One region of the Chimaeribacter sp. YP20170169 genome, then DNA from elsewhere that is predicted to be linked to it. Evidence: predicted binding sites of a transcription regulator. Region 1 holds the regulator's gene; the other holds the start of a gene.
What was found. Region 1 encodes Fur, which represses iron uptake genes when iron is present. Its sites were predicted from a motif close to ATAATAATGAGAACNACTATCAA; they were not measured.

Region 1 (7,676 bases):
CGGCCGTGGTGTGGCCGGGCGTTTTTTTCGTCAAAGAGGAGTTGCTATGGTTACGCCAAACAGACAGCGTAACGGGCTGCTGATCGTCAGCAGTTTGTTGGCTGGAGCAGCGGGGCTAGCCGCCCCGGAGGCGGAAGCGGAGGGGTTTATTGAAGACTCCACGCTCTCCGGCGGGATCTACTACTGGCAGCGCGAGCGCGACCGCTGGGATCTCAACCCGACCAAAACAGTGGACGCCCCGGATGGCTCACCCACCACCATCGCCAACCCGGACTATGATCGCTACGCCACCAATCTGTCACACGCCACCGCCAACCTGAACCTCGACTTCTCCTCCGGTTACGCCTGGGACATGTTTGGTGTCGATGTGGCGGCGTTTACCGCCATTGAGCTGGCCGAGTCCAGCGACAGCGCCCACCCGAACGAAATCGCTTTCTCCACCAGCAACCGCGCCTATGAAGAGGACTATGGTGGCGACAAGAGCGGCGTCAGTCTCTACCGTGCGGCGGCGAAATTCAAAGCGGGCGGCGCGTGGGCACAGGCCGGTTATATCCAGCCGAAAGGGCAAACCTTGCTGGCACCGCACTGGAGCTTTATGCCCGGCACTTATCGCGGCGTCGAGATGGGCTACCAGAAGGATTTCCAGCAGGCGGGCGAACTGAGCTTCTCCTACATGTGGGCGGATGAGTACAAATCGCCGTGGCACCTGGAGATGGATGATTTCCGTCAGGCCGATCGGCAGACGCAGATCGATTACTTACACTCGCTGGGCGCGAAGTATGATTTTAAAAATGATTTTGTGCTGGAGGCGGCCTACGGCCAGGCTGAAGGTTACATCGATCAATATTTCCTGAAAGGATCTTACACGATCCCGGTTGCGGGCAGCCCACTGGATCTCTCCTACCAATTTTACGGGGCAGAGGATCGTGTGAGCAACAAAGACGATCCTAACAGTCTCTACGATGGGTTGGCGTGGTTGCAAGCGCTGACCTTCGGTTACCAGACCGGCCCGGCCACCTGGCGGCTGGAGGGCACGATGGTCAAGGCCGAGGGCAATCAGGGCTACTTCCTGCAACGCATGACGCCCACCTACGCCACCTCCAACGGCCGGCTGGATATCTGGTGGGACAACCGCTCTGACTTCAACGCCAACGGTGAAAAGGCGATCTATGCCGGTGTGATGGTGGATCTGAAGCGCTGGAACCTGCCCGGCGTGTCGGTCGGCGGATCGGTGGTCTACGCATGGGACGCCCACCCCAGCAGCAATCCCATCTATGACCAGAGCCAGCGGCTGAAAGAGAGCGCCTGGAGCCTGGACGCGGTCTACACCGTGCAGGATGGGCGCGCCAAAGATACCCAAATCAAGCTGCACTACACCCAATACAACAACCACTCTGACTTGCCGAGCTGGGGTGGGGGTTACGGCAACATCTTCCAGGATGAGAAAGACGTCAAGTTCATCGTGATCGCACCCTTCACGCTATTTTAACCACGCGGCAGGGTGCCGCTGCTGGCGGGCCCACCGCCCCAGACAGAGGTTGAACACCATGAAATTTACACCCACTGCGCTCTCCGCCGCGCTGTTTGCCCTGATGCTGACTACCCCCGCCCAAGCGGGCCAGCAGACGGTCGATCGCATCAGCGCCTTCACGTTGCACTACCAGATCAATGACAACCAAGCTGGCCAGCACGGCACCGACTGCCGCTCGCTGGGGGCTGACTGGGCCGCCTGCAACACCGTCACCCTGACGCTAAGCAACCCCGGCGGCGCGGTCAATGACCGCGACTGGGCGATCTACTTCCACAGTGTGCGGCAGGTGCTACAGGTTACCGATCCGCAATTTACCGTCACCCGCCTGACCGGTGACCTGCACCGCCTGACGCCGACCGCCGCCTTCAAGGGCTTCCCGGCCAAGGGCCGCACCGACATCCCGATGGTGGTGGAGTACTGGCAGGTCGCTAACAGCGATATTATGCCGCGCTGGTACGTCACCGCTGAGGGCGCGGAACCGAAAATCATCCGCAACACCGATACCGAGGATGTCTCCCAATTTGTCGGCGAGATCACGCCAGCGAACCTGAAGCGCGCCCCGGAAGATAACAACATTGCGATGACCCCGGCCACCCGTTTTGTGAAAAACCGCGATGTCGCGCAGGTGCCTGCCGCCTCGCTGCGTGGGCAGATCATGCCAACGCCGTTGCAGGTGAAGGTGAGCGCTGGCGACGTGGTGCTGGACAAAGGATTGGCGGCTGATTTGTCAGCGCTGCCGATGCCGTCACAGCAGGCGGTACGGGCGCGCATGGCACTGCTGGGCCTGACGGAGCAGCCCGGCGGCTACCCGCTTACCACCCGCATTGACCGTAACGCCTTCAGCGGCAAGCAGGCGGTCGATGGGGCCTATCGGTTGGTGATTGGCGAGCGCGGCGCGGAGGTGGTGGGCTTCGACCACAGTGGCGTCTTCTACGGCGTGCAGTCGCTGCTCTCTTTGGTGCCGGTCAATGGCGAGAAGCGCATTGCCCAGCTGACGGCTGAGGATGCGCCGCGCTTCCCTTACCGAGGGATGCACATGGACGTGGGCCGCAACTTCCACAGCAAGGCGGCAGTGTTGCGGCTACTGGATGAGATGGCGGCCTATAAGCTCAATACCTTCCAGTTCCATTTGAGTGATGATGAGGGCTGGCGCATTGAGATCCCCGGCCTGCCGGAGCTGACGGAGATCGGTAGCAAGCGCTGCCACGACCTGAAGGAGACGCGCTGCCTGCTACCACAACTGGGGTCTGGCCCCTTTAGCAACAATAACGGCAGCGGCTACTTCAGCCGGGCGGATTACATTGAGATTGTGAAGTACGCGCAGGCGCGGCAAATTCAGGTGATCCCAGAGATAGACATGCCAGCCCACGCCAGAGCGGCGGTAGTTTCAATGGAGGCACGCTATCAGCGGCTGCAACAGGCTGGCAAACTGGAAGAGGCGGAGGCCTACCGGCTGCTCGACCCGACCGACACCTCCAACACCACCTCGGTGCAGTACTACGATCGCCGCAGCTACCTCAACCCCTGTATGCCGTCGTCGCTGCGCTTTGTTGACAAGGTGATTGGCGAGATTGCCGCCATGCACCGGGAGGCGGGGCAGCCGCTCACCACCTGGCACTTTGGCGGTGATGAGGCGAAAAATATCCGCCTTGGGCCGGGCTACCAAGATCTGAAAGCGCCAGCAGACCCGACGAAAGGGGCCATCGACCTGAGCAAAGAGGATCTGCCGTGGTCGAAATCGCAAGTGTGCCAGACGCTGGTCAAATCGGGCGGGGCCACGGCCTTTGACCACCTCTCCAGCTACTTTGCCATCCAGGTCAGCAAGCTGGTCAAGGCGCATGGCATCGACCGGATGCAGGCCTGGCAGGATGGCCTGAAGGATGCGAAAGATGCCCGCGCCTTCGCCACCCCGCGTGTAGGGGTAAACTTCTGGGATACGCTCTACTGGGGCGGGGCGCAGACTGCCGGCGAGTGGGCGGCCAAGGGTTATGAGATTACCCTCTCCAACCCTGACTACCTCTACTTTGACAAACCCTACGAGGTCAGCGCCCGTGAGCCGGGCTACTACTGGGCCACGCGCGCCAGCGATGAAGCCAAGATCTTCAGCTTCGCGCCGGACAACCTGCCGCAGAACGCCGAGACCTCCGTTGACCGCGACGGCAACGCCTTCACCGCCCGCAGCGATGCCCCGTGGCCGGGCGCGCACGGCATGTCCGGGCAGGTGTGGAGCGAAACCATCCGCACCGACAGTGACCTGGAGTACCGCATCTACCCGCGCCTGATGGTGCTGGCGGAGCGCGCCTGGCACCGCGCCGACTGGGAGCTGCCGTACCAGCCTGGCCGGGAGTTCCAGGGCGGCAAGACCCACTGGGTCAACCGTGATCAACTGGCCACCGACTGGCAGCGCTTCGCCAATCTGATGGGGCAGCGTGAGATCGCGAAGCTGGATCGGCAGGGTGTCGCCTACCGGCTGCCCGTGCCGGGGGCGCGCATCAATGCCGGCGTGCTGGAGGCAAACGTGGCGCTGCCGGGGCTGGTTATCCAATATTCAGTAGATGGCAAAAACTGGCAGGCGTATAACCCGCAGGCCAAGCCCACGGTAGGGGAGAAGGCGTGGGTGCGCACCCTCAGCCCAGATGGCAAGCGCGTCAGCCGTAGTGAGGAGGTCGCCCTCTGACGACATGGCCCCGCCCGGCCAGCGCGCCGGGCAGACAACAGGCGAAAAAAAACCGCATCAAAGCGGTTTTCACTGGCAGTTACCTGCCGCTCCCGTGCTGACGGGAGCTTTATACTGCGGGGGGCGTCCTGCGTCCCGCAGATTGGTTACTTGTCGTGCAAACCTTCGTTTTCGCGACAATCACCGGCTTCACAATGACCATAGAGGTAGAGGCTATGGTTGGTCAGCTTGATGCCATGTTTCTTGGCAATTTCACGCTGGCGGATCTCAATAGATTCATCACTGAATTCAATCACTTTACCGCAATCAAGGCAGATCAGGTGATCGTGGTGCTGCTGCTGCGTCAGCTCGAATACGGACTTGCCGCCTTCAAAGTTGTGACGGGTCACGATGCCGGCGTCGTCGAATTGGTTCAGCACGCGGTAAACCGTGGCCAGACCAATCTCTTCGCCCATATCAATCAGCTTCTTATAAAGATCTTCCGCACTGACATGATGGCATTCCGGATCTTGCAGCACTTCCAGGATCTTAAGTCTGGGAAGCGTGACTTTCAGGCCGGCCTTCTTTAATGCGGTGTTATTGTCAGTCATGCGGATTCTGTCCTGTTACTATGCTATTCACGTTGAGGCATACAGCCTATGACATCAGGCGGCGCAACGGTTTTAATTGCGTCTCATTATAGAACTCACGGGTTCAAAAGAAAACGCCGCCTGTTAACGCCGTTCGCGCCATTGTTAATACACTGTTGCAATGCGTTGATGGATAGGAAATACACCGGCGCCAGTGTACCCCGATACTGTATAAAGTTACAAACTTGTAGCCGATCTTTTGGTGTCTGGCGGGATAAATCCGGCCCGTTCGGTCAGAAATCGACACCCCGGGCCGTGAGGGAGCTTAGCCGATGATCTCAGCCAGGCTCAGCTCTTCGGAGATCTGCTTCACCCAAGCGTCGACGCGCTCGTTGGTCAGCTCCGGCTGGCGGTCTTCGTCAATGGCCAGACCAATGAAGTGGCTGTCGTCGGCCAGGCCCTTGGAGGCCTCAAAGTGGTAGCCAGCTACCGGCCAGTGGCCGACCAGCGTCGCGCCGCGCGGCTCGATGATGTCACGCACGGTGCCCATCGCGTCACAGAAGTACTCCGCGTAATCTTCCTGGTCGCCGCAGCCAAACAGCGCCACCAGCTTGCCGTTGAAGTCGATCTCTTCCAGCGTCGGGAAGAAGTCATCCCAGTCACACTGCGCTTCGCCGTAATACCAGGTCGGGATGCCCAGCAGCAGGATGTCAAACTTTTCCAGATCTTCTTTGCTGCTCTTGGCGATGTCATGCACTTCCGCCACATCGGCACCCAGTTGCTTCTGGATCATTTTGGCGATGTTCTCAGTGTTTCCGGTGTCAGATCCGAAGAAGATTCCCACTACGGCCATATAATTCTTTAACCTCTTGTTCTTAATTAATTTACCTGCCATTGACAGGTGCGGATGCTGCTGATGATAGCAAAGTCACCGCGGGGTGAACATCATCACGCCGCCGCGCCCAGGGAGCCAGCCGGCTTCCCAACAGCCAGAATGGTCAAATATTCTATCGGCCAAATGGCGCGGGTGTTATCGCCTTTGTGTGCTTGCGGCGCTTTTTTCCTGCATTGGTGCCCTACGATCAAAGACATCCGCGGGCAAGCGTTAGGGAGGGCGGGGGAGGAGGCAGGGCCATGCTGGCGGCGAAGGGTGTCACCGCCGGCAGGCCGTCAGGCGTCGTCTTGCTGCTTGCGCAGTTGCGCCAGCAGCATCTGCTCAATCAGCTCGCTGCGGCTGATGTTCTGCTGCTCCGCCAGCTTATTGAGCGCGTCCACGGCGTCCGCGTTGATCTTCAGCTCTACCCGGCGCAAGCCCCGCACCTTGTCGCGTCGCAACTGGTTACGTTTGTTGATCCTGAGCTGTTCATCACGGGAGAGTGGATTGGTTTTTGGGCGTCCCGGCCGGCGTTCATCTGCGAACAGATCCAGCGTGGTGCGATCCGTTTGTTCTTTTGCCATAGGTAGAGGTACGACTAAGGAGTCAACATCTGCCTGCGCCTGAGCACAGCCGGATGGCTCGGTGAATACATGTTGAGGTCAATCAACCTTAACCCACTTTACCGCCGCCGCGCGGCGTAACCGACGCTGACGGGGCAAGACATAGCGCGCCATAATACCCCAGCACGCGCGGCCTGAACAATGCCTAACTGCCTGTTCGGCTTCATCTGTTGGCGTTTCACCCCGTTTCTCACTCCGTGCGATCAATCGGGGCGGCAGGTGCCAGAGGTGGAAAAACCTGACAGAATACGCGCCTTCTGCTCAGGGATTAAGCATAAATGTTTGATATAAAATACTTTAAACCATTTTTACCCGTGATGATTGCCATGTTGGTAGGGGGATGTGGCGCGCAGGGCGACACCGCCGCCCAGCAACGTCAGGCCATCCAGACGCTCAAGCAGGACACGCTGAAAGAGGTGCGCGCCCGCTACCCAGAGGCGACCAACGCGCTGGCCCACGCCAGCGGCTACGGGGTATTTGCCGCCAACAGCAGCAAAATCATGGTGGTGGGATTGGGGTCGGGCTATGGCGTGGTGCATGACAACCGCAGTGGGCGTGAGACCTATATGAAGATGGCGCAGGCCGGTGCCGGGCTGGGGCTGGGCATCAACCAGACGCGGACGCTGATGGTGTTCCACACCCCTGAGAGCCTGCATGGCTTTATCGACAATGGTGTGATGGTCGGGGCCAGTGCGCAGGCGGCGGCCAAGTATCAGGACAAGGGTAAGGCGCTCTCCGGCAAGGCGATCAATGACGCCCTGCCGGAGGAGTTGCGCGCCGCCAGCGGCGTCAGCCTCTATCAGGTGACAGACAACGGGCTAGTGGCGCAGGCGATGGTCAACGGCTACAAATACTGGCCAGACAGCGCGCTGAACTGAGGGCCGGTCAGGCTTCTGTCAGGAAGCGATCGATGGCGCGCAGCACCGCCTCTGGTTTTTCCGCATGGACCCAGTGGCCGGTGCCAGCCACCACGTGGGCGCGCGCCTGCGGGAACTGGCGCGCGATCTCATCGCGGTAGCTCTCCTTGATATAGGGGGAGAGGCCGCCGCGGATAAACAGCGTCGGGTGCGGCCAGGTGGGGATCGGCTCCCAGCCGGTGATGTGCGCATACTGCTCCCATAGCACTGGCACATTGAAGCGCCACTCGCCCTCATGGAACGACTTCAGCAGGAACTGGATGACCCCCTCCTCAGCGAGATGGTCACGCATCAGGGCGGCGGCGGCGCTGCGCTGGGTGATGCCCGCCTCGCTCACCGCGCGGATGGCGGCGAAGATCTCGTCGTGGCGGCGGGTCTGGTAGTCCACCGGCGCGACGTCAATCACCACCAGCTTGTCCACCACCTCCGGGGCGACGGCGGTGAGCGCCATCGCCGCCTTGCCGCCCATTGAGTGGCCAATCACG
Region 2 (7,676 bases), 1.0 Mb from region 1:
GCGGTCAAGCTGGCGACCGCGATGGGCGCAGAGGTAGTGCTGTTCACCACCTCTCCCCACAAGGGTGAGGATGCCCTGCGCCTCGGCGCGAAACAGGTGGTCATCTCCCGTGACGCCGAACAGATGGCGGCGGTGGCGAACAGCCTCGACCTGATCCTCAACTGCGTGGCAGCGCCCCATGACCTCAACCCCTATCTGGCGACGCTGAAAAGCAACGGCAGCCTGATCCTGGTCGGCATTCCGGACAGCCCGCACGCCGCGCCAGAGATCACCCCGATGGTGTTCAAGCGCCTTAGCATTGCTGGCACCTCCATCGGCAGCATCCGTGAAACCCAGGAGATGCTCGATTTTTGTGGGGAACATGGCATCACGGCTGATGTCGAAGTGATTAGCATCAACAATATTGAGCAGGCCTTCACCCGCATGAGCCGTGGTGAGGTGAAATACCGCTTTGTGATTGATATGAATTCCCTCCGGGCGTAATCCCGCCCACTCCGTCGTAGCCCTTCCGCCGCCGGTGCAATGCCGGAGGCGGACAGGCGGGGACGGCCCAACCAGCCCTCGCGCCTTCTACCCTGCTTTCTTTTCGCGCCATGATGCGTTAGCCTTTCTGATATAACAGGTTTTTCCGCTATTTTTTCGCCGCCTTGGCACCACCAGGAATGAGAGTGTCTATGCAATTACCTGACAAACCGTCTGATGAGCTACACCGTCTCGCCACCCTCCGTGCTTACAATATCCTTGATACCCTGCCCGAAGAGCGCTTTGACCGCCTGACGCGTCTGGCCCGGCGGCTGTTCAACGTGCCGATTGCGCTGGTGTCGCTGGTGGACATGAACCGCCAGTGGTTCAAATCCTGCCAGGGGCTGGAGGTGCATGAGACGCCGCGCGACATCTCGTTCTGCGGCCACGCCATCCTTGGCAATGAGATCATGGAGGTGCCGGACGCGCAGGAGGATGTCCGCTTCCACGACAACCCGCTGGTCACCGGCGAGCCGAACATCCGCTTCTACGCTGGCTGCCCGCTGGTGGTGACGGATGGCGTCAAGCTCGGCACCCTCTGCCTGATTGACACCGTGCCGCGCCACCTGACGGAGGAGGATCGGCAACTGCTGACGGATCTGGCCTGCATGGCAGAGCAGGAGATCAGCGCCATGCAGCTGGCGACCATGGACGCGCTGACCCAGATCTCCAACCGGCGCGGCTTTGAGACATTGGGCCAGCACGCGTTGGGGGTGTGCCAGCGCCTTGGGTTGCCAGCGTCGCTGCTGTTCTTTGACCTGAATGAGTTCAAGGCGATCAATGACAACCTCGGCCATGCGGAGGGCGACCGTGCGCTGCGCGACTTCGCCTGCCTGATCCAGTGCAGCCTGCGCAATAGCGACGTGGTGGGCAGGCTGGGCGGTGATGAGTTCGCGGTGCTGCTGACCAATGCTCGCGCCGAGGAGACGCAGCACGCGCTGGCGCGGCTGGAGGGGAAGGTGGGCGAGTACAACCAGCGCGATGGCCGTGGTTACCCGCTGCGCTACAGCGTCGGGCAGATTGATTACAACGGGCGCGATCCGGTGGAGATAGGCCGCCTGCTGGCGGAGGCCGATGCGCTGATGTATGCGCAAAAACGCGGCCAACGGCCCTCCCAACGATAAAAAATTTGCCTTTAGGCTAACACCGTTCGGTTAAGCAAATGATCATGTGAACGAGTCGGCAAATAGATGACAACAGCCCCATCAGTTTCCTGATGGGGCTTTTTTATGCGGCTGACCTGTCAGTGGGTATGCACCTCAACAATGTCCCCGATGCGGCTGCTCAGGAACAGTTGGTGCGGCACCTCCACCTGATAGGTCTGCGTATCGTGCGTGACCTCCAGGATATAGCGCTCACTCTCAAAGGACTCAATCGGGATAAAGCCGAAGAACCCCTCCGCGACGCTAAAGGTGCGAGTGGAGGGCAGGGCATAGCGCCGGACAATGCGGGCGGCCAACGGGGTCTGACGGCCAGTCAGTGTGCCCCAGGTTTGGGAGACCGGGGAGAGCAGCATGGAACGCAGGCTGGCGCTAAGCAGGCCAGCAGCCTCTTTCAACGACGCAGAGACGCGGGCAGGGGTGCTCGTATTCATGATCGTTACCTCGTGGTCAGGGTCATCCCGCGGTCAGGTTCCGGCGGGCACCACCCAATATTTATCGTTATAACCACACGAGATCAAATCATTTTTCTATATAACTTAGTGCGCTTTCGCAGCGGCCTGAAGGATAACGCTTTTTGCGCCCGGCCGGCGGCGCTTCTCCGCCTGCAACAGCGGGCAGGAGGGGCACATCTCATGGTCGCACAGCTCGTAGCGCAGGCAGCACTGGCGGCGGTAGCGCGGGCTGGTGGCATCGGTGGGGATCTCATGGCGCATTGGGTCACACAGCGGGTTTTTACTGCCGTCACACAACTCACGGGCCGCGAGCAACGCCTCACCGGCGTGCACATCGGCGTTGACCAGCTGCGCCTGCTCAATGCCCCAGTGGATGCGCACCGCGGCGTTGTTCCAGAAGATGCCCGGTTTCAGGCCTGCCATCTCCGCCATGATGCGGCAGAGCGGCGCGATGTGCTGCACCATGCCATCAAAGCGGGACAGCGGCTCGCGCTCCGCCACCGGCTCGCCATCGCCGGCCAGCATGAATTGCAGCGGCAGCCCCTGCTCATTCAGCTCAAACCAAATGTGGCTGGCTTCAATCGGCAGTTGCCAGTCGCGGGCGAGGTTGATGATCACCCAGACCGGCAGCAAACGGGCGAAGTACCACTGTGACCACATGGAGACGCGCGCGCGCTGCTCGCTGGCCGGATGGGCCGCCAGGTAGCTGGCCATCACGGCCTGCGCGCCCTCTGGCGTCAGCAGTTGCGTGGCCGACACCGCCCCGGCTTGCCCGGCGTAGGGGATGAACATGGGCCTGACCCAGTCAAGCGGGCCATCAGCAAAGGAGTCCAGGATTGTCTGCATTGTCACGCGCGGCACCACAAATCAGTTGTTCAGCCTCTCCCGCACCATAGGGTGCGGCGTTGTGCAGGCAGTGTAATAAAGTCTGATGGAAAATAATAATGATTTCTATTTGTATTATTATCTGAACGTGCGCTCCCTTCCTCCGTGCTTGCCTGCCGCCGTAAGCTGGCCCTCGCCCGCGACCTTGTTTAGAACCAGTTGAAATAAACCCACTAAAACAGGGGATTGGGATACCCTGCCAAACCTTAATGATAATAAATATCATTTACATTCAACTTAAGTTGTGGTCTATAATGCCGAAAAATTCTTGCCCCTGCCGTGGCGGCGGGGCGTACCCTTTTGGCCGGAGGCTCACGTGGCTGACTATTACACGCAATTCCTGACCCTGAAACATGCCCAGCCGCGCCTCTATGCGCGGGATCTGGCCCACCAGATGGGCGTGAGCGAGGCCGAACTGACGGCGGCGCGCGTCGGCCATGACGCCGTGCGGCTGGCGTTGGCTCCCCCGGCGCTGCTGGCGGCGCTGGAGACGGTCGGTGAGACCAAAACCCTCGCCCGCAACGCCTACGCGGTGCATGAGCAGATCGGCCACTACCGCAACCTGACGCTGACGCCGCACGGCGGGCTGGTGCTCAATCCGCGCGCGCTGGATTTGCGTCTGTTCACCGGCCAGTGGCAGAGCGCCTTTGCGCTGGAGGAGGCGCACCCGCAGGGCGTGCGCCGCAGCCTGCAAATTTTTGACACGCACGGTGATGCGGTACTGAAAATCTACGCCACGCCCCATACCGACCTTGCCGCCTGGCAGGCGCTGGTGGCGCAGTTTACCTCCCCGGACAACCCGCCGCTGGCGCTGGACGCAACAGTGCCGACGGCCAGCGGCGAAGCGGATCTCACCGGCTTTGAGGCTGGCTGGCGCGGCATGACCAACGTCCACCAATTCTTTGTGCTACTGAAAAAGTACCAGTTGACCCGCCAGCAGGCGTTCCGCGCGGTGCCCGCGGATCTCGCCCAGCAGGTGGATAACCGCGCGTTGGCGCAGTTGCTGGCGGCGGCGCAGCAGCGTGGCAATGAGATCATGATCTTCGTCGGCAACCGCGGCGTGGTGCAGATCTTCACCGGCGCGATCCACGAGGTGACCCCGATGCATGGCTGGCTGAACGTCTTCAACCCGCACTTCACCCTCCATTTACAAGACCAGCAGATTGCCGAGAGTTGGATCACGCGCAAGCCGACGGCGGATGGCATGGTCACTAGCCTTGAGCTGTTCGCGGCCGACGGCACCCAGATCGCCCAGCTGTATGGTCAGCGCCATGAGGGTGAGCCGGAGCAGGCTGTCTGGCGCGAGCAGCTGGCACAGCTGGTGAAACCGGCCGGGGCAGTGGCATGAGGCGGCTGCTGTGGTGCGCGCTGCTGCTGGCCAGCGGCGTATCTGCCGCGCCGCGGGTGGTGACGGTAGGTGGCGACGTCACGGAGATCGCCTATGCGCTGGGTGCGGCACCGGATCTGGTGGCGCGTGACAGCACCAGCACCCAGCCGCCGGCGGCCACCGCGCTGCCGGACATCGGCTACATGCGCCGGCTGAATGCCGAGGGCATTTTGGCGATGCAGCCCTCGCTGGTGCTGGCGAGTGCGGCGGCCTCACCGGCGCTGGTGTTTGAGCAACTCAAGCGCAGCGGCGTGACGGTGGTGACGGTGCCGGAGGCGGAGAGCCTGGCGGCGATCCCCGATAAGGTGGAGGCGGTGGCGCAGGCGTTGCACCGTGAGGCGCAAGGGCAGGTGCTCAGCGACCAGTTGCGCGGGCAGCTGGCGCAGATGCACTACCGCGCCCTGCCAGTGCGGGTGCTGTTCATCATGAGCCACGGCGGCATGAGCACGCTGGTGGCCGGTGAGCACACCGCCGCCGACCAGGTGTTGCAGGCCGCCGGGCTGCGCAATGCGATGCAGGGCATCGAGGGCTACAAGCCACTGTCGGCGGAGGGCGTGATCGCCGCCGCGCCGGACTTGGTGCTGGTGACCACCGATGGCGTGCGCACCCTCGGCGGGCAGGCGCAGATCTGGGCACTGCCGGGGCTGTCGATGACCCCGGCGGGGCAGGCGAAGCGTCTGCTGGTGCAGGATGACATGGCGCTGCTCGGCTTCGGCCCGCAGACGCCGGCGGCCGTGCGCCAGCTGCGCGCGGTGGCCGAGGCACTGCGGTGAGTCGCGCCGCCTTTCCGGCGCACAGGCTCTGGCTGCTACTGGCGCTGCTCGCCGGGCTGACACTGTTGGCCGCGCACTACGGCACGCTGCGCCTGCCGCTGTCACTGCCCTGGCAACGCCAGCAGTCGCCGGGGCTGTGGCGCATCTGGTTTGAGATCCGCCTGCCGCGCGTGCTGCTGGCAGTGCTGGTCGGGCTGGCGCTGGCGCTCTCCGGCGCGGTGATGCAGGGACTGTTCCGCAACGCACTGGCTGACCCCGGTTTGTTGGGGGTGAGCAGCGGCGCGGCGCTGGCGGTGGCGCTCAGCATCCTGCTGCCGTTGCCGCTTAGCGGCATGGCGGCGCTCTACGCCCCGGCGCTGGCGGCCTTCGCTGGCAGCCTGCTGGTGACGCTGATCATCTTTTTGCTCTGTCAGGGCGGGCGGCAGCCGGTCGCGCGGCTGCTGCTGGTAGGGATTGCCATTAATGTGCTGGCGGGGGCGCTCACCGGGCTGCTTTCTTGGCTGAGCAGTGACCAGCAGTTGCGCCAGCTGTCGCTCTGGGGGATGGGCAGTCTGGGGCAGGCGCAGTGGCCGCTACTGCTGGCGGTGGCGACGCTAGTGATTCCGGCGGCCTGTGGCATCCAGTTTTACGCCCGGCGGCTCAACCTGCTGCAATTGGGCGATGAGGAGGCGCACTACCTCGGCGTGCCAGTGCGGCAGACCCAGGGCTGGTTGCTGATCCTCAGCGCCCTGCTGACGGCAGCGGCGGTGGCCGCCAGCGGCATCATCGGCTTTATCGGGCTGGTGGTGCCGCATCTGGCGCGGCTGGCGCTCGGGGCGGATCACCGCGCGCTGTTGCCTGCTTCGGCGCTGCTGGGCGCAATTTTGCTGCTGCTGGCCGATACGCTGGCACGCACCGCCGTCGCGCCAGCGGAGATGCCGGTCGGGCTGATCACCAGCCTGCTCGGCGCACCGTGGTTTTTGTGGCTGATGCTGCGCCGCCGGGGAGACGATCATGGCTGAGCCGCTGCTGTGCGCCCGCGATCTGCACTACCGCGCGCAGGGGCGGGATCTGATCACCGGGATCTCATTGTCGTTTGGCGCCGGGAAAATGATCTCGTTGATCGGCCCCAACGGCGCGGGCAAGTCCACACTGCTGCGGCTGTTGGGCGGCTACCTGTCACCCTGCAAGGGTGTCTGTCTGCTGGAGGGCACGCCGCTTGGCGAGTGGCCGCTGGCAGCGCTGTCACGCAAGCGGGCGGTGATGCGCCAGCAGAGCCAACTGGCGTTTGATTTTGCGGTGCACGAGGTGATCCAGATGGGACGCGCACCCTGGCCGCTGCGCGGCAGCGCGGCGGTGGTGGAGGAGGTGATGGCGCTGACCGGCTGCGACCTGCTGGCTGGCCGCCGCTACCGCCAGCTCTCCGGCGGCGAGCAGCAGCGGGTACGCATCGCCCAGACGCTGGCGCAGCTCTGGCATCCGGCGGGGCCGCAGGGGATGCTATTTCTGGATGAGCCGACCTCGGCGCTCGACCTGCACCACCAACAGCACCTGTTGCGCCTGCTCCGGCAGCTGACCCAGCGCTACCCGCTGACGGTCTGTTGCGTGCTGCACGATCTCAATTTGGCGGCGCTCTGGTCAGATGAACTCTTTTTGCTGGCACAGGGGCAACGGGTGGCGCACGGCCACCCGGCTCAGGTGCTGGAGGCCAGCCGACTGGCGCAATGCTATCAGGCGGAGTTGACGATGGGCCGCCACCCGATGGGGGATTCGCCGGTACTGTTCCTGAACCCCTAATGTCGCAGTAACCATGATGTACCTATAACGCACCCCTTCGCCGGGGCGGGCTTCGTATACCCTTTTTACGCGGTTCGCCCGGCAAGGCAATTATTCCAATACATTGATGTGAAGGTTAATGATGTCTTTCAATACCAGAAAAACCGGCCTCAGTTTGGCCATTGCCAGCCTGCTGGGCAGCATGGGCGCACAGGGTGCGACGGAGAGTGCCAGCGTCAACGAGGGCGAGCAGCTGACGGTGTTGTCACCGAAGGTGGAGAGCGAGGCGGGCAGCAAAACCACACTCAGCGCCGAGGCGTTGCAGCAACAGGGCGGCAACAATTTCGGCACCATCATGCGCTACCAGCCGCTGGTGAGCGCCACTGGTTCCGCGGGCGGCGGCACCTCCGGCAAGAGCGGTTTTGACCGCGCTGGCTACACCGGTTACAACATCCGCGGGTTGGAGTCCAACCGCGTCGGCATTGACGTCGATGGCATGGAGATGCCGCAGGCCACCGGCCGCAGCTACGCCGGGCGCGCTGGGCTGAACACCTTCGGCATTGGGCGCGACTACCTCGATCCCTACATGTATCAGCAGGTGGAGATCGCCTCCGGTGCCACTGACGTGGATGTCGCCAACAACACCCTCGGCGGCGTAGTCTCTTTCAGCCCGAAATCCGCCGACCACTATCTGCGCCCCGGCAAGACGCACTATGTCGGTTACCAGAGCGACTATGAC

Region 2: a site for Fur is predicted at 3,232-3,254, ahead of fhuF (siderophore-iron reductase FhuF). Genes of this name have one in related genera too.

What each region holds. Positions count from the first base shown of each region.
Region 1 is NZ_CP176824.1:2,764,020-2,771,695, reverse strand. Features, by position in the region: gene chiP (chitoporin ChiP) at 47-1,489, shown strand; gene ACK3SD_RS12580 (beta-N-acetylhexosaminidase) at 1,539-4,208, shown strand; gene fur (ferric iron uptake transcriptional regulator) at 4,355-4,798, opposite strand; gene fldA (flavodoxin FldA) at 5,103-5,630, opposite strand; gene ybfE (LexA regulated protein) at 5,948-6,235, opposite strand; gene ACK3SD_RS12560 (lipid-binding SYLF domain-containing protein) at 6,601-7,152, shown strand; gene ybfF (esterase) at 7,160-7,676, opposite strand, start outside.
Region 2 is NZ_CP176824.1:1,749,981-1,757,656, forward strand. Features, by position in the region: gene ACK3SD_RS07780 (NAD(P)-dependent alcohol dehydrogenase) at 1-483, shown strand, start outside; gene ACK3SD_RS07785 (GGDEF domain-containing protein) at 675-1,646, shown strand; gene ACK3SD_RS07790 (hypothetical protein) at 1,766-2,116, opposite strand; gene fhuF (siderophore-iron reductase FhuF) at 2,222-2,983, opposite strand; gene ACK3SD_RS07800 (hemin-degrading factor) at 3,339-4,370, shown strand; gene ACK3SD_RS07805 (heme/hemin ABC transporter substrate-binding protein) at 4,367-5,182, shown strand; gene ACK3SD_RS07810 (FecCD family ABC transporter permease) at 5,179-6,183, shown strand; gene ACK3SD_RS07815 (heme ABC transporter ATP-binding protein) at 6,176-6,958, shown strand; gene ACK3SD_RS07820 (TonB-dependent receptor domain-containing protein) at 7,077-7,676, shown strand, end outside.